One region of the Paenibacillus sp. FSL R7-0652 genome, then DNA from elsewhere that is predicted to be linked to it. Evidence: predicted binding sites of a transcription regulator. Region 1 holds the regulator's gene; each other region holds the start of a gene.

Region 1 (6,277 bases):
CGTTTTCTTTCAATTGCCGACCGATTTAGAATATCGCTTCTCCAGCAATACCTTTGTATGTGTTTATTTTAATGGTTAGCATTGGGAGATCGGAAAGAAAATCGTGAAATAGAAACATACGTTTTTTTATGCTGCTGTAACGGTGGAAATGATAAAATGGTTAAATATTTACATATGATCCGCTGGCGCTTGTACGTATTGTCCTTCAGCGGCATGTTGAAGAGAATATTCAAGGAAAGTTTTATAAAGCAAAGCAATTTGCTTGTTAAGAATACTTGTCTAAACTGTCGGATGAATCCTTTGGAAAATTTGCTCAGGGAATACATGAAACGACACCATCTTGAGTTCATCACGTTAGAGAATTGGAAGCAAGATGGGGAACTCATCTTCGAAATTATTTTGAACAAGAGGTTTATAGGCAGTTGGAAATTGACTTCAAGAAAAGAGGATTTGGGGCTACCGGTCTTGGTGTACTTGATATCGGGAATAACATTTTCTACGATTGTGAATTTGTCCAGCACTGGAGTACAATTCAATATATCGTGGAAAAGTCTTACCCAAGATATGCTAAAGCATTAGAAAAAATGTACATTTACGAAAGACTTGAGGAGTTTGGATGTTCCTGAAGAATTTGGAATGAACCGTCAGCTCATGGAAAGAGTCATGACCGATCAAGGATATCGGGATTTTCGTGAGTTTACTCGCCTAGATGATCTGGCGGCAGCTAATCATGTTGATTGGCTGCCTTCTTTTTTTGATCTTACGTTTCTTTAATCAAATTTATTAAAGAACGTTCAATTGTTTCTGCTGAGCGACCTTATGCTATATAGAGAGAGTTGAAATCAGAATAATACAGCCTTTCTTAAAAAATGAATCTAATCTTTATGCAATACGTTAATTATGGTAGGATTATCCTGAAATAGAAAGGAGTGCAACAACATTGAAGAGGTTACCATGGATATTAGGAATATCTTTAATATTAGCTGTTTTAGCGGCAGGCTGTAGTTCAAATTCACAAACGGTCACTGAGAACCTAGGAACTGAAGTGAAGAATCCAACAGATCCTTCAGTTAAAGAAAATCTAACTGAAAAATACATCAAAGCAGCTGGGGAATTCAAATTGAAGGAATATACGATTAGTGATATTCCTGAAAATCCTCCGTCTGAAGAAGAATCTGTTAAACGCTACGAGGTGATGGAGCCCTTTTTCGCTCGAAATTTCGAAGAAGAACCTGTCCACCTGAGTCATACATCACTAGTCCTACGAGCCGCGTCCAAACAACAAGCTTCAATGAAACCGGAGAACATGAAATTCTCAGTTTATCAAGAGTTAGAGGATTACGTTGATTTGGACTACACAATGGATCTCGTGCTTGAGAAAGAAAACGGTGAAAAACAGGTTGTTCCCTTGAAGGGAGTTCTTACACTCGTAAACAAAAATGATAAATGGCTTGTTCAAGCCGATGATTTTGACCAATCAGCTTTCAAAAAATTACTTCCGGATACTGAAGTATCTAAATAATAAGTTTTCATCTAAAAAGGACTTGAACAGCTTGTCGGAATTTAATACATCTTAAGCTTCCTCGGCCAAGCACTTAACAAAACATACAAGATATTCGGATAAAAATTAGATGAAGTACGATGGAGGTAAATTATGATCAGAAAATCCAGGTTAATAATATTGGCTGCTTTAACTTTCGGTGTCATTTTGTTAGGCAGCACATCCTTGATCCAAGCTAATGATCGTACTGAGATAAGCGATTACTCGAGTTCCATGGAATCAGTCCCTGCGAGCTTGATGTATGATTCTGAACATCCTGATGAGATCTATGTTAAAGATTGCGGTGTATTTGTGAAGATGGAAAGGCCGATTATGGATTACAGTGGTATGATTGTGGCACATGATTTGCAGCAGGTTACCAAAGAGACAGCAGTAATTTTCGCCAATGGCGATCAGTACTTAAAACAGAAAGGCTGGAACTAAAACATCGATAAGGTCAAAGCATGAAGGACGAGAGAAGGATGAGCACACAATGGCTTGTCCTTTTTACATTCATTCAATTAAAACGACTAAGAACATCCAATTCCTATTCAGAAGCTGAGAAAAAAGAACAACATTCAATTCTATAGAGCAGGGCGTTTTAAAAAAAAGTAGGAAAATTTCAGATTTTTACATCGGAAATGTTTCAATTATATGTTGATAGTTTCATATATAAAAGATATAATTAATTTAAATTTTGAACAATATAATTTCAAATAATTTAATTGGGGATGTTAATGATGAATCAAGCAAAACAACTTGTAAATACACAGCGCACCTTTTTTAATACAGGACGGACTAAAAATGTGGAATATCGTATTGATGCTTTGCAGCGGTTGAGAAAAGGAATTGAAAAGTACCAGCAGCGAATTCTGGACGCGCTCCATACTGATTTGAATAAATCTGAAGCAGAAGCGTATGGGTCCGAGATTCGCATCGTACTGGGAGAGCTGGATTTCACTTTGGAACATCTGCAGGAATGGGCAGCACCTCGCTCAGTACCAACAAGTTCGATTATGCCGGATGCAGTCAGCACGATCTATCCAGAACCTTACGGCGTTGCGTTAATCATCGCACCTTGGAATTATCCGTTTCAGCTGGCGTTTGGACCGCTCATTGGTGCGATTGCTGCTGGAAATTGTGCAGTTATCAAGCCTTCAGAGCTTACACCGGCTACATCTCATCTAATCCATGACCTTATTCAGGAAGTATATCCCCAGGAGTATATTGCTGTTATGGAAGGCGAGGTAGAAACAAGCACAGCACTGCTGAATGAGAAATTCGATTATATTTTCTTCACAGGCAGTACAGGTGTTGGGCGTATTGTGATGAAAGCTGCTGCAGAGCATTTAACTCCGGTAACTTTGGAGCTGGGTGGGAAAAGTCCGGCTATTGTGCATCAGGATGCTGATTTGCAGCTGGCTGCTCAGCGGATTGTACGGGGAAAATTTCTGAATGCGGGGCAGACTTGTGTTGCACCAGACTACTTGTTGGTACATGAGCAGGTGCATGATCAACTTGTTGAACAGATCAGAGCTGAAATCTCCGAGAAATTTGGCGCGAATGTCATGGAGAACGCGAGTTTCCCTCATATTGTCAATGCGCGCAACTTTGATCGTTTGTCTGCTTTCCTTACCAATGGCACGGCTGTCATAGGGGGACGATCAAATCGTGATCAGCTTATGATTGAACCAACCGTTCTTGAGGATATCTCATGGGATTCTCCTGTTATGCAGGAAGAAATCTTCGGTCCTATTTTACCAGTATTTACGTATAATGATCTTAATCCAATGCTTGATGAGATCGTACGTCGGCCTAAACCACTTGCGCTGTATCTGTTTACGGAGAGTGAGGCTTTACAGGAACAGGTCTTGACTCAAGTTTCCTTTGGTGGAGGATGTATTAATGAAACACTCTCCCATATGACCTCGCATTATTTGCCATTTGGCGGTGTAGGAGAGAGCGGAATGGGCTCATATCATGGAAAACAGAGCTTTGAAGTATTTTCACACCACAAAAGCATCCTTAAACGAAGTAAATGATGGATTGGATTTTTACGAGGATACAAGGGGTTATCAAGTTGGAGGGTCCTGTTCTAGCTGGAGATAAATAATTTATAGTAAAAAGAGGTTGTCCTGTAAACAGGGCAACCTCTTTCATATTAAAGTTAAGATCAAGCAAATGAAGCAAGCTAAATCAAAATAAAGGCAGCTTAATGAATGTCGCGGAAAAGGCCGATAACCTTACCTAAAATACTAACATGTTTCAACCGCAGCGGCTCGAATGTTGCATTCTCCGGTTGAAGGCGTATATGATCTTTTTCCTTATAAAATGTCTTAACTGTAGCCTCATCATCCTCAGTCATGGCAACGACAATATCCCCATTATCTGCGGTCTGCTGCTGACGAACAATGACATAATCTCCATTAACGATACCGGCTTCAATCATGCTGTCCCCGACAACGGAAAGCATAAATACTTTCTGTTCGCCTACATAATGAGTAGGGAGCGGGAAGTAATCTTCAATATTTTCAGTTGCTGTAATCGGAACCCCGGCAGTTACTTTACCCACGACTGGAATTCGTGCAACACTGTGGGCAAATTGATGAGAATGCTCGGACTCTTCCTGGCTCAAGAGTTCGATTGCTCTTGGCTTGGTGGGGTCACGTCTGATTAAACCCTTCTTCTCCAAACGATCCAAATGTCCATGGACCGTAGAACTGGAAGCCAGTCCAACGGCTTCGCCAATTTCTCGTACGGAAGGAGGATACCCCTTCAACCGGACTTCATTTCGTATAAACTCCAGAATAGCCTGCTGCCTGCTGGATATCTTCGACATACCGTATCAACCCCATTTTAGTAACGTTTGGGAAAATTATAACATAGAACCTCCGTTCGTACAAACATAAGTTCTAAAGAAATCGCATTATTTCAGTGATTTCTTCATTTTACTCTTTTTTTGTGGATACTCGAGTTAAATTTGAGGGCAAGGTCTTAATCATGCGTATGTTAATTTCGGATTAATGACGTTTTAATGTCGAAAAAAGGGCGAACAATTGTTCTAAAAAAGTTGTTGAACAAAACAGGTGTTCGTGTTATATTGTTTTCAACAGATAGGAACAAACGTTTGGAGGCGGGATGCAAAATGAGATATTCAACTTATCAGAGCATTTATGAACCGGTGAATTCGAAAGCTGTGAGGTCTAACATAGGGCAATTTAGAACATTAATATCACGATTCAAACTTTCGCAGGGGTTAATCAAATTAGCTATTGCTTCATTAATTATATTGATAGGCTGCAGTACTGTTCTAACCGTATTTGCTGGTAATGAGAAAGAGCTGCTTCCTGGAGGAAAGATCGCTGTATCTCAGGGGGAGACGTTGTGGAGTATTTCTGTGGAGCATAAACCAACTACGATGGATACGCGTGTATATATAGAAGCAATTAAAAAGGTGAACCAACTGGAATCAGCAACAATTCAGACAGGACAGGTTTTGGTATTACCTCAGTTTGCTAAATAAAATGCATTTGATCGTGCATTACCGCGCGCCAACTTGACAAGCTGCCTTTATCATGTCAAAGTTATTATGACTTTGTAATTTTGGAGGGGACAAGCTTGGATATTGATAGTCTGGTAGCACGTATTAACGAATTGGCTCGCAAGCAGAAATCCACTGGACTGTCAGAGGAAGAACTTACTGAACGTGCCAAGTTGAGAGAAATTTATTTGGGTAATATTCGTAACAATTTCAGACAGCAGCTCGATTCAATTGAAATTGTTGACGACGAGAATGGTCAGGGCCACCAAGGCAAACTCAAACATTAATTATAGAAACCTAAACATATCGTTATGATATTTAGGTTTCTTCATGCTATTTGGGATGCTTACTATAGGGGGATAAGAGCTTACACCGAGTTATGTAAGCCGATACAAGACACATAAGGGGGATTCACATGTCGCGGCGTTCGTTCGAGAGAACGGTTCGGAAAAATTCTAAGCAATTGAATCAACAGCGTAAAAAAAGCGGTCAACCTATTTCGGGAAATCCAGGTGAAGATATTTACAAAGGAAGAAGCTTGTTATTTCCTATCTTTCTAATTGGTTTGGCGTTTCTGTATCTGTTCATGAGTACTTTTTTGGTTAAAGCTCCAATGACCACATGGGATTGGGTAACGATGCTGCTTTATGTATTTCTGGCTGTTATTTTTATGCTTCGACGTCCTTACATTAAAATCAGCAGCAGCCGGATCATTACAACGAAGGGGAACCGCGAGCGCTCCATTGGCGTTGATGATATTATCAAGTTCAGATTTGAACCAGGCACGGTTGTCATTGAACATAACAGCCGCGGAAAAAGATGGGTTTTTACCAAGTTGTTAAATCGTTACGATACAGAAGCAATGACTGAGCGATTGATGAAATTTGCAAAAGCTCACCAGATCACCGTGGAAACCATTGATAAGTAATTAATGTATAAAGGGGCAGATGATCGGAATGGCATTGAAAGCGATTATGTTCGACCTGGATGATACTTTACTATGGGACGAGCGCAGTGTTCGAGAGGCTTTTCATGAAACTTGTTTAACTGCGGCAGCAGAAACAGGCGTTAATGCCGAGGCACTTGAAGAAGCTGTTCGTAACGAAGCACGTGAATTATACGAATCCTATGAGACATTTCCTTTTACCAAAATGATTGGAATCAATCCATTTGAAGGCCTTTGGGCCAACTTCAAT
Region 2 (6,277 bases), 900 kb from region 1:
GAGAGTACCCGGGGAGATGAGGTCCTTCTTTGCCAAGGGAAGAAATTGAAGCGTGTGGGGGAGAATATCATGAACAAAAAGGAAATTTCAGCAGGCGGCGTTGTATACAGAACCGGAGAAGACGGTCGGCTTCAAATACAGCTTATTATGGATCGTTACGGTAAAATAACACTTGCCAAAGGCAAGATGGAAGCTGGAGAAACGATCGAACAGACGGCCCTTCGTGAAATTCTGGAAGAAACAGGTATGGTGGGCCGTATTATCGAACCGATTAATATCATTGCTTATACGTATCAGCATGCCGAATTTGGGCCCGTGGACAAGGAAGTGCACTATTACCTCGTGGAAGCGGAAAGCGGTGATCTGCAGCCTCAGATTGAAGAGATCAAAGGTGTGGATTGGTATACTCCGGAAGAGGCTTGGTCCAAACAGCAGCAGAACGGATACGACAACAACAATGATGTTGTGCGCGCTGGTTTGAATAAACTGGGTGTCAATGTATAAACAGTGAGTATTTCGCTGCATCGATGTCTGCATGTTCTACAAGCCCGGGAAGGGTTGACAGCATTTCAAACCACAGGTGTCTTGGCCGAAGAGGCGATGACAGGTGGTTTTTTGTGCCAGATGGGCAGGTAACAGAACGGTAAAGCCAGCAGTGAGCTGATGATATTAAAAAGAGTCTGGGCATGCGCAATCTGTGCCCCTTGATCCGCTGAGAGCCAGGCCGAAGCTGCATGCAGCTGGCTGATCAGCGGCATAAACAGCAGTGCTCCCGCAATGTTAAGCACCACATGGGAGGCTGCCACAAATTTGCCTGCCGACGCCCCGCCCGCGGCTGCAATAACGGCGGTGATGCAGGTCCCGACGTTGGACCCGATCACGATAGCGATGCCGATCTCCACAGGCAGTACGCCTGTGGCGGCCAGCGTGATCGCCATGCTGATGACCGCGGCGCTGCTGTGAATCAGCGCGGTCAGGCAGGCCCCGGCGAGAAAGCCCCACCACAGGCTGTCCGCCGAGCGGTCCAGAAACCATTGAAATACCCCCATGCTGCGGAGCGGAATGGCAATGGACTGCATGACCTGAATGCCTGTCATGACGAGCGCGAAGCCTGCTGCTGCGAGGAAGCTGAATTGTATGTTGGCCAACGTCCGGCGGGTACGCGCAGGAGCAGCTTGATTGCGTTCAGCAAGGATAACAAATATGGACCATCCTGTCAGCGATAGGAGCAGCAGCGGCAGTGAAGCACGTCCTATCTGAAGGCCGACCAGTTCCGTTGTCAGACAGGTTCCGATATTGGTTCCAAGGATAATGCCGAGCGTACGGCCGTAGGTAATTAATCGTGCATTAGCCAATCCAATCGTCAGTACGGTTACGGCTGTGCTGCTCTGCAGCAGTGCCGTTGCACCAGCGCTGAATACCATGCCCTTCCACGGGGCAGAGGTGGCGCGGTTCAGCCAGCCTGCGAGCATAGGCCCGGCCATTCGCTGCAGCGCCGTCTCCATCAGCTTCATGCCGCCAAAAAAAATGATAAGCCCATACAGCAAAGGCAGAATTATTTCCCTGAACATGAGTATCCCTTCCTCCCGTGCATTTCCTTATCACTTATTCTATGAGGAAAAAGAGACAAGCATGACAGGTGAGGGGGTTATACAAAAAACAGCCAGCTCCCAATCCAAAAGATACGGTGATTCGACAAACGCAGCGGAGGGGACGAAATTGAATCTGAAGAAGCGAAGCGTGCGCCTTTGTCTCCGGATTTTCCCTTTGGAGAAGGGGAATCAGAAAAATCTGGAGACAACAGCGATCGTAGGATCAATTCGCCCCCGGAGCGTCTTGCCGCCCAAACCTGTCTTTTCAACTAAAATAAGAAAGAAGTGGATCAATCTTGCCATCCGTAACACTGGAACGCAGCCGCAAAAAACGGCTGGAACATGCACACCCCTGGGTTTTTAAAAATGAAATTGCGTCCGTAGACGGCAATCCGGAACCGGGTGATATCGTCAATGTACTGAATCATCAAGGTCGTTACTTGGCGACGGGTTATTATAATCCGGCTTCGCAGATTACCGTGCGCGTGGTCTCGTACCAGCCTTTGGAATTTGAACAGATGGACACGGCCTTTTTCGCAGCACGTTTTCATGACTGTCTGCGTCACCGGGAACGTTTCATACAGGATGGGGAAGCGTATCGTCTCGTTTACGGCGAAGCCGATTTTCTGCCCGGACTGATCGTTGACCGATTCGGCAGCATTCTAGTGGTGCAAATCCTGACCCTTGGGATGGATCGCTGCCGTGAAGCCATTGTACAGGCGCTCATTGAAGTCATGCAGCCAGAAGGCATTTATGAGCGAAGTGATGTATCTATTCGTGAACTGGAAGGTCTGGAGCAGGTCAAAGGTCCGCTCTATGGAGATTGTCCGCGTCATATTACGGTGACTGAAAATGGACTGCTCATCAAGGTGGATATTGTGGAGGGTCAGAAAACAGGCTACTTCTTCGACCAGCGTGAGAACCGTGCGGCCATTGAACCGCTGATGAAAGGCTGGGGGTATAAAAGCGGCATCACGCTGCAGCAGATCGAGCACGAAGGAAGCGAGCAGCAGCTGCCTGTGAATAAGGGCGGCAAAGTGGTGACTTTCCCGTATTGGGACGGGGCCACGGTGCTGGAGTGTTTCTCGCACACCGGCAGCTTTACCTTGAATGCATGCAAATATGGAGCGAAGAAGGTAACTTGTCTTGATATTTCCGAACATGCCATCGAAAGTGCACGAACGAATGTAGAACTGAACGGTTTTACGGATCGGGTCGAGTTTGTAGTAGCTGATGCCTTTCAATACCTGCGTGAACAGGTCAAAGGACTAGACGAGCGCAATGCACGAGCACGGGCGGCGGAACAAAAGGTGGACACGTCCAAGGCATTATCCGGTGCTGGAAAAACGTTTGATGTCGTTATCCTTGATCCGCCTGCGTTTGCGAAAACAAAATCCGCAGTCAAGGGAGCATGCCGTGGTTACAAGGACATTAATCTGCAGGGTATGAAACTTGTCAACGAGGGCGGATATCTGGTAACGGCAAGCTGTTCTTATCATATGCGTCCTGATCTTTTCCTTGAAACGATAGCGGATGCCGCAGAAGATGCAGGTAAAGTGCTCCGTTTGATTGACTGGAAAGCCGCTGGCAAGGATCATCCGCAAATTTTGGGCGTAGATGAAGGGCACTACTTGAAATTCGCTATTTTTGAAGTGCGAAGCAAAAAGAATTAAGCATATTCTCTTTTATTTAGAATGAATTGTACCCTATGGGATAGGCACTTTAAAAAGTCCATCTTATAGGGTATTTTTCTTTATGAGGAAAAGCTTGATCTTGGCGTGGTATTGGCTGTGTGAAACCGTTAGAAGTCGTACCACAATTGAATTGTCATTGAACTTCGCTCTAATAGTTGAAGCTGCCGTCTGTACAATGCAGACAGCAACTTTGTTCAGGTTCTATTGTTAAGTTCCTGTTATGAAGTTCCAGTAGACGTAATAATGATTGCATCAGCTTTCACAGTATATTTATGGTCTTTCTTATTGGTAATTAAGCTGTTCGTCATATTTGGTGGATCATGGCAAACGTATGTTCCGAAGTGAGTAAGGTATGATATACTGGAAATTAAAATCTTGTACGTGCAGTTTGGAGGATGACACATGTCCGTACACTTTGTTATTGGCCGGGCAGGCAGTGGCAAAAGCACACTGATTACCCGGGAAATCACATCCCTGCTTAGGCAGGAGCCTCAAGGAAAACCGCTGATTCTGCTTGTTCCTGAACAAAGCTCATTTCGGACAGAGCAGGCACTGGTTTCTTCCGAAGGCATTAAAGGTACGATGCGTGCCGAAGTACTTGGCTTCCGTCGTCTTGCTTATCGTGTTATGCAGGAGGCTGGCGGTTCTGCCCGCATTCCGATTGGAGCTGAGGGCAAGAAGATGCTTTTATATAAAGTCATCCAGCGTCGGAAGGAAGAATTGAGGTTGTTTGCTGCTTCGGGCAGCCAGCTTGGTTTTATTGGGGAATTGACCCAATTATATAGTGAGTTTAAACGATACGAAGTGCATGCTTCGGTACTCGAAGAGGGGCTTGCAGCGTGGGAGATTGCATCTACTTCACCCATTCTGGAGGATAAGCTGCATGATTTGAACTTGATCTACCACGACTACGAGAGGGAACTGACTAATTTATATATTGATGATGAAGATACACTGAACGAGCTGACGGGGCGTTTGCCGGAAAGCACATGGCTGCAGGGAGCTGAAGTCTGGATTGACGGTTTTCATGGATTCACTCCGCAGGAGATGAGTGTCATAGGACAGCTCATGCTGCAGGCCTCGTCTGTAACCATTTCCTTAACGCTTGATCGTGCTTACGAGCAGTTTGTACTGCCGGGGGAGCTGGAATTATTTTATCCAACAGCTAGTGCTTATACGCGGCTCAAAGGCATGGCAGAGCATTTGGGTGTGTCCAGCGATACGACAATACTTCATGACGAAGTACTGCCGAGATTTAAGGATCGGCCAGGACTTGCCCATCTGGAGGCTGGGTTTGATCGGCGTGTTCGCTGGAGAAGCGAAGGCGAAGACTCGGGAATTCGCTTGGCTGCTGCGGAGAATCGCCGGGCAGAACTGGAGGGCGCACTGCGTGAAATGCGTCGTCTTGCGCAGGAGGATGGGGCCAGATATCGGGATATGGCAGTGCTTGTTCGCGGATTAGAGACCTATGCTGATATTGCGGAGCCGTTATTCAGGGATTATGATGTTCCGGTCTTTCTGGACCGAAGACGAAGTGAACTGCATCATCCATTATCCGAATTTATTCGTGCGGCATTGGATATTGTTCGCCGCAACTGGCGGTACGAGGATGTATTTCGCTGTGTCAAAACAGATCTGCTGCTTCCGCTGAATGGTTCCATTACACGTGAAAACATGGACCAGCTCGAAAACTATGTACTTGCCTGCGGTATCCATGGATATCGCTGGACGGATGGCAAGCCGTGGAAGTATGTTCCAAGTTTGTCTCTGGAAGATAATGCCCAGGAAGGACGCAGCCGGGGACGGGATGCTTTGTTATCACAGATGGAAAGCTGCCGGACTGTAATTACATCGGCACTCGGCACGTTTGAGAAACGAATGAAAAAAGCAAAAACAGCCGCTGCTCAATGTGAAGCATTATTCGGACTGTTAGAGGATGCAGATATTGCACGTAAACTGGATCAGATGTCCGCTCTGGCCAAAGCACAGGGAGATCCTGAGCGGTCCAGAGAGCATCGTCAGATGTGGGGGGCTGTACTCGATCTGCTGGACCAGATGGTTGATATGATGGGAAATGAACGCTTGGACATTTCTTTATTTGCAGGCATGATCGAAACCGGATTGACTGAACTCAAGCTGGGGCTTGTTCCCCCGGCACTTGATCAGGTGCTGTTTGGTTCCATGGATCGTACGCGTCTGCGCGATATTAAATATGTATTTATTCTTGGGGCGGTCGATGGAGAGCTGCCGGCAATCCCTCAGGATAACGGTGTACTCACGGAACAGGAGAGGCTGCTGCTGACGGAAAGAGGCATGGGCCTTGGTCCCGGAGCAACGAGATTAATGCTGGATGAACGCTTCCTGATCTATACCGCTTTGACAGCTGCCAGCAAACAGTTATGGCTGAGTTATCCGGTGGCGGACGATGAAGGCAAGCCGTTACTGCCTTCCGAAATTGTGCGTCATGTGCGTAAAATGTTCGGATTGCAGGAGCAGCCTTTGCTTGCGCAGCCGCCAGTAATGGATTCAGAATCGCTGCACGATTCATATGCTGTTCATCCCGAACGGAGTCTTTCGATGCTGATTGGACAGCTTCGCAGATGGCGCAGGGGAGAAGAGATTCCCGAGATGTGGTGGGCAGTCTACAACTGGCATGTAACCCGGGAGACGAGCCGTCCGCAGCTGGAACGGCTGCTCAGCTCGATCTTTTACCGCAACCGTGCCCTGACGCTGCAAACATCGACCAGCCGCAGACTGTACGGTACAGAGGTACGGACAAGTGTGTCACGTATGGAACGATTTGCAGCCTGTCCTTTCTCTCATTTTGCATCACACGGGCTGAAGCTCAAAGAGCGGCAAATATATCGTCTTCAGGCCCCGGATATCGGTCAGCTGTTCCATGCTGCACTGAGTCAGCTGGCCATGCGTCTGCGTGAGGAAAATCGCAGCTGGGGCAGTCTGACACCGGAACAGTGCCGACAGGAAGCCGAG
Region 3 (6,277 bases), 1.3 Mb from region 1:
GCTTTACGTCCTACATTACCTACAATATCACCAATAAACAAAACTTTCATGAACTGCTGCCTCCTCAATGCCTGCATGGCTTATGAACAGGAAAAGTGGCCCACTGAAGCGGCCACTTTTCCAAAATACTCTATTTTGCGTATTCAACTGCCCGGGTCTCCCGGATTACAGTGACTTTGATATGACCTGGATAATCAAGTTCATTCTCAATCATCTTGGTGATGTCACGTGCGAGGCGGAAGGCTTCAGCATCATCGATCTTCTCAGGCTGTACCATAACGCGAACCTCGCGTCCTGCCTGAATGGCGTACGATTTCTCGACGCCTTCGAAAGATTCCGAAATCTCTTCCAGCTTCTCCAGTCGTTTGATATACGTCTCCAGTGTTTCGCGACGAGCGCCTGGACGTGCTGCCGACAGCGCATCCGCTGCACCAACCAGCATCGCAATAACCGAAGTTGCCTCGCAGTCCCCGTGATGGGAAGCGATACTGTTGATAACCACTGGGTGTTCTTTGTATTTCTTCGCCAGCTCCACGCCGATTTCGACGTGTGATCCTTCCACTTCGTGATCCAGCGCTTTACCGATGTCATGCAGCAGCCCTGCACGTCTTGCCAAAGTTACGTCTTCTCCAAGTTCTCCAGCCATCAGTCCTGCCAGATAAGCGACTTCCATCGAATGTTTCAAGACGTTCTGACCGTAACTTGTACGGAACTTCAGGCGGCCCAGAATCTTGATGAGATCCGGGTGCAGACCATGCACGCCCACTTCAAAGGTAGCTTGTTCACCGTATTCACGGATACGCTCGTCCACTTCTTTACGGGATTTCTCCACCATTTCTTCAATACGCGCCGGGTGAATCCGTCCATCCGCCACCAGTTTCTCCAGTGCGGTACGGGCAATCTCACGACGAATCGGGTCAAAGCCCGACAGAATAACAGCTTCTGGCGTATCATCAATAATGAGGTCAATCCCTGTAAGGGTTTCAAGCGCACGGATGTTACGTCCTTCACGACCGATGATCCGGCCTTTCATTTCTTCATTAGGCAGCGTGACAACAGATACGGTTGTCTCCGCTACATGGTCAGCCGCACAGCGCTGGATTGCGAGAGTAATGATCTCGCGGGACTTTTTGTCCGCTTCTTCCTTCGCCTGCTGTTCAATGTCCTTGATCATTTGAGCCGTCTCATGACGGACTTCCTGTTCTACGTTGGACAGTATGATACTGCGTGCGTCTTCCATCGTGAGATTGGAGATTCGTTCAAGCTCCGTCACCTGGTTTTTGTAGATCATTTCGATCTGCTGCTGTGTTTCATCAATACGTTTCTCTTTGTTAGCCACTTGCTCTTCTTTACGTTCGAGTGATTCCAATTTTTTATCCAGCGACTCTTCTTTTTGCAGCAATCGTCTCTCTTGTCGTTGAATTTCGTTCCGACGTTCACGAGTGTCTTTTTCAGCTTCAGCGCGAATACGATGGATTTCATCCTTCGCTTCCAGCACTGTTTCTTTCTTCAGTGCCTCTGCCTCTTTCTTCGCGTTCTCCACGATTTGTACGGCAGCTTGTTCCGCACTTGAGATCTTAGCCTCTGCAAGAGATTTGCGAATAAAATATCCGACTCCGAACCCAATAACGAGCGCGGCCACAACGAGAACGATCGTGATAAAGATGTCCATACTGTTCACCTCCTCGTTGGTTCCTCCAAGGCACGCCTTGGGTCATTTGCTGTTTTCATACCTTACATATGTTTGGGAATAACGAATACTCACGGCGATCCCCCGCCGATTTTCATTTCACATGTACATGACTACATGTACTATTCACTGTTTCCAGTGAACCCATAATCAGGAATGGTATAAATCCGCAGAAACCGAAACCGCTTTTTTGGAAGGAAAAAGGGTTGTCCTTTTCTTACAGACTCATGTCCATTTTAGTATTTGACGAAAGAAATTGTCAAGAGAATGCAGTATGTTAGTCTTCTCGTCTAGTCCCATAACAAGGCTTCGTCATCTTCAGCGTCTTCCGCTCCATCTTCTTCTATTAAACGATTTACAACCCGGCGCACCAGTTCCATGCTAAAACCGCGCCGCATCAAGTAAGGGAACGTTTTACGTTTCTTCTCCTGCACGTCTCCCCGGACCTGTTTCCATTTTTTACGGCCCGCTGTTAATGCAGTGTCCAATTCTGCATCTGCACTCACATCGTCCAGCACCTCTGCAATGAGATCATTAGCGATGCCCTTTTGACGCAGTTCCTGCCTTATCCACAGTTTTCCCTTCCGCTGGCCCTCCATACGCTGTCTCGTCCATTCCTTAGCAAACAGATCATCATCTATGAGTTTTTCCTGTTCAAGCCTGTCCAAAACCTCTTCAATGATCGGTGCCGCGAATTCCTTTTGCTTGAGCTTCTGGCTCAATTCATGCCGGGTACGCTGCTTAAACTCCAAAAAACGTAAGGACTGCACGTACGTTCGCTGACGCTCATCAGCAACAACGATTTCCTCAAGGTCCTTCTTAAGAAAAACCGTGCCGCGTGTCATCCTGTACTTAATCATTACATCTTCCAGAACTGTAATGGAATAAATGCCAAATGAAATGCGGTACCGGGCTTCTCTGCTCTTGGTACGCTCTACCCGGGTAATTACAAGTTCTTCATCATCCGGAAATTGCGAGATGCCGTCTGATGCTGCGTGCTCATGAAGTTCTTCGTCGTGTTCATCATATTCTTGCTGACTTTGGTGAGGCCTCATTACAAACTTCACGCTCCCCGTTATATTTTGATCTTTACAGCTTACTATGGCATAGATGCTAACAGCCTCTGTCCGGAATGGACAGAGGCTGTTTAATTCGCTTCGCGAGAAACCGATCCTATTCAGCTAGATAAGCTTCAACACCTGTTTATTACAAGCGTAAGGACAGGCCAGAAGGCAGGAATCTGCCTCCGGACAGAAGATTACTCATTGATTTCAAATAATTCCTGTTCCTCAGCCGCTTCTTTTTCTTGTTCTTCACTAGTCGGTGCAGGAACAGCAGTTGTCAAATTGCTGGCCTCACGAATTTTCTGTTCAATGATATCAGCAATCTCTTTATGTTCTTTCATGAACTGCTTCGCATTCTCACGGCCTTGACCTAAACGTTCACCTTCGTATGAATACCAAGCACCACTTTTGTTTACGATGTCCAGATCTGTACCGATATCAATGATACTTCCCTCTTTGGAAATACCTTCACCATACATAATATCAACTTCCGCTTGTTTAAACGGAGGTGCAACTTTGTTTTTAACAACTTTAATACGCGTACGGTTACCCGTAATGTCATTACCTGACTTAATGCTCTCAATACGGCGCACATCCAGTCGGACGGTAGAATAGAACTTCAATGCACGACCACCTGGTGTGGTTTCCGGGTTACCAAACATTACGCCAACTTTTTCACGAAGCTGGTTAATGAAGATGGCAATCGTTTTGGATTTGCTGATTGCACCGGACAATTTACGCAGCGCCTGAGACATCAGACGTGCCTGCAAACCTACGTGGGAATCGCCCATCTCTCCTTCAATCTCTGCTTTTGGTACGAGAGCAGCTACGGAGTCAATAACGATGATATCTACTGCACCACTGCGTACAAGAGCTTCGGCGATCTCCAGTCCCTGCTCGCCTGTATCTGGCTGAGACAAGAGCAATTCGTCAATATTAACGCCCAGTTTGCTTGCATAGTTCGGATCCAGTGCATGCTCGGCATCAATAAATGCAGCTTGTCCACCTACACGTTGAACTTCAGCAATGGCATGCAGTGCCACCGTAGTTTTACCTGAAGATTCAGGTCCATATATTTCAACAATACGGCCTTTTGGTAAGCCGCCTGTTCCTAATGCAATATCCAAAGCCAACGATCCGCTGGGAATAATTTCTACATTCATGTGAGTCGACTCACCCAGTTTCATGATGGAACCTTTACCAAATTGCTTCTCTATTTGACGGAGCGCCATATCAAGCGCAGCACGACGGTCTGACAATAAACTCACACCCTTTACTGTTTATAATGTAATGATACCTTGTTTTAACTCGTTTGCCAAGCTTTTTTTCGAACATACATTCGTTTTTTTGTCCAGGCAGAGGCGCCTCTTCCTCATTGAAATCGATAAAAAAATAGAAAAAGAACCGTAAACAGGGCTGTTAAGCCACATTTTACGGTTCTTCCGTCTTCGTTCATTATACTTCGTTAATTAATCAATTGCAATCTGCTTCACACCGCTTAATCGATAGCCACTAATTTTTGCCATAAACGATACAGAATCGCCTTTGCCGAACGAATACGAACCGTTTCCCGGTTACCGTTAATCCGCAGCTCATGAATTTCAGTATCCTTCCCGCGCTCAGCCAAAGCTATAAACACAAGACCCGGCGGTTTGCGCTCTGAATATCCTGGACCGGCTACCCCGGTTACTGCCAGCCCGAAGTCGGCATCGCCGATCATGCGGACCTGCTCAGCAAGCACTTTTGCCACTTCTGGACTAACCGCGCCCGGTGCATCTTCACCTTCAAGATAACTGTGCGGAACATTGAGCAGCTTTTCTTTGATCTCATTGGAGTAACAGACGATGCCGCCTTTCAGCATCGAGGCACTTCCAGGGACGGAAGTGAGGCTCTGCATCACGAGCCCTCCAGTACAGCTTTCCGCCGCACTCAAGGTCAGACCCATATCAGACATCATTGTCACAATCGTGTATTCAATCGGTACATCCTCGTTGGCGTAGAGGTGTTCAGACAACCGTTCGCGAATCTGGACTTCCATGGCATCGAGCTTCAGTTTCGCTTCTCCTTCGCTTGGAGCCTTTGTAGAGACGCGTACCGTCACTTCACCTTCACTCGCGTAAGGAGCAATCGTAGGGTCTGTCTGCCCGTCAATCAGGTCAAGCAGTCGATCCTCCAGAGCAGACTCCCCAATACCTGCGAATTTCAGCATACGAGAATAAATCGGCATCTCTTCTGTAAGAGCATGCTGGAACAGCCAAGGCTTGACTTCCTGCTCAAACATCGGAATAAGCTCTTTGGGCGGCCCAGGCATCACAACATAATATTTATCGTTATCCGCAATCGCGTTGCCTGCAGCAAGTCCGGTTTCATTCGCCAGAGGCGTTCCACCCTCAAGCACAATGGCTTGACGTCGATTATTCTCCGTCATTTCAACATTCCGATCCCGGAAGAAACCTTCTATTTTGTCCATAGCCATACGATCAATATGGAGCTTTCGATTCAATACAGCGGCCAGTGCATCTTTGGTCAGATCATCCTGGGTCGGGCCAATGCCTCCGGAAAATAAAATAATGTCTGCACGTCCCTGCGCGATGCGTATCGCTTCACTGAGCCGATTCAGATTATCCCCGACTACCGTCTGAAAATATACGTCAATCCCCATTGCAGCTAGTTCCCGGGAAAGATATCTGGCGTTCGTATTCACGATTTGTCCCAGCAGCAGCTCTGTCCCAACTGCGATAATCTCTGCTTTCATTTCAGCTTCCTCCTGTGCACTTGTTGAGTAGTCAAAGGGCAATAGGATAAGCTCCTATTGCCCTTTGACCCGATAAGTCTTTCATCATTACCCGTTTAAGCATAATTCATTACGCTTTTGATAAATGAAGCAAATTTTTGTTTTTGATAAAGTAGTCAATTCCCGACCAGATGGTGATCAGAGCCGCTGCCCATACTGCAATCTCGTCGACATGAACGCCTGTGTATGAAAACGGAAAATTGTTCAGCAGCAGCAAAACAATCGCTATAATCTGCACGAATGTCTTCAGTTTGCCCCAGGCACTTGCGGCAACAACCGAACCGTCCAGCAGAGCAATCTGACGCAGACCGGTCACGGCAAATTCACGGCTGATAATAACAACTGCAATCCATGAATCCAGCTTGCCCATCTGAACCAATGAAATCAGAACGGCGGTAACCAGCAGCTTGTCGGCGAGCGGGTCCAGCAGTTTGCCCAAATTGGTGACCATATTGTTTTTCCTTGCAAGATAGCCGTCTATTCCATCCGTGCTTGCAGCAACGATAAAAATAAGAGCAGCAATTAACTGATTATACGGAAGCACAAAGCTCCCAAGATGTAACGGCTCTGGATAAAACGGAAAATCCACAAGCAGGAACACCATCAAAAAAGGGATTAAGCAAATTCGTGCAAGCGTAATCCGGTTGGGTAAATTCACAAGACGCCCTCCCTTTGTATCTCCATTACTTCAAACCTTCATCTTAATCCCGTATTCATCATCTAAAGCAA

Evidence for each region. Region 1 encodes LexA, which represses DNA repair genes until DNA is damaged. Its sites were predicted from a motif close to CGAACATATGTTCG; they were not measured.
Region 2: addB (helicase-exonuclease AddAB subunit AddB) is a predicted target of LexA. The motif match lies at 3,611-3,624, and genes of this name have one in related genera.
Region 3: recA (recombinase RecA) is a predicted target of LexA. The motif match lies at 4,083-4,096, and genes of this name have one in related genera.

Annotation. Positions count from the first base shown of each region.
Region 1 is NZ_CP152001.1:3,772,132-3,778,408, reverse strand. It holds gene MKY97_RS16740 (hypothetical protein) at 637-774, shown strand; gene MKY97_RS16735 (hypothetical protein) at 941-1,522, shown strand; gene MKY97_RS16730 (hypothetical protein) at 1,655-1,984, shown strand; gene MKY97_RS16725 (aldehyde dehydrogenase) at 2,281-3,582, shown strand; gene lexA (transcriptional repressor LexA) at 3,753-4,379, opposite strand; gene MKY97_RS16715 (LysM peptidoglycan-binding domain-containing protein) at 4,686-5,063, shown strand; gene MKY97_RS16710 (DUF896 domain-containing protein) at 5,159-5,368, shown strand; gene MKY97_RS16705 (hypothetical protein) at 5,497-6,009, shown strand; gene MKY97_RS16700 (HAD family hydrolase) at 6,038-6,277, shown strand, end outside.
Region 2 is NZ_CP152001.1:4,675,312-4,681,588, reverse strand. It holds gene MKY97_RS20470 (NUDIX domain-containing protein) at 67-504, shown strand; gene MKY97_RS20465 (Na/Pi symporter) at 570-1,571, opposite strand; gene MKY97_RS20460 (class I SAM-dependent rRNA methyltransferase) at 1,889-3,265, shown strand; gene addB (helicase-exonuclease AddAB subunit AddB) at 3,689-6,277, shown strand, end outside.
Region 3 is NZ_CP152001.1:2,479,276-2,485,552, reverse strand. It holds gene MKY97_RS11380 (TIGR00282 family metallophosphoesterase) at 1-50, opposite strand, end outside; gene rny (ribonuclease Y) at 131-1,672, opposite strand; gene MKY97_RS11370 (RecX family transcriptional regulator) at 1,981-2,745, opposite strand; gene recA (recombinase RecA) at 2,949-4,013, opposite strand; gene MKY97_RS11360 (competence/damage-inducible protein A) at 4,253-5,509, opposite strand; gene pgsA (CDP-diacylglycerol--glycerol-3-phosphate 3-phosphatidyltransferase) at 5,619-6,206, opposite strand.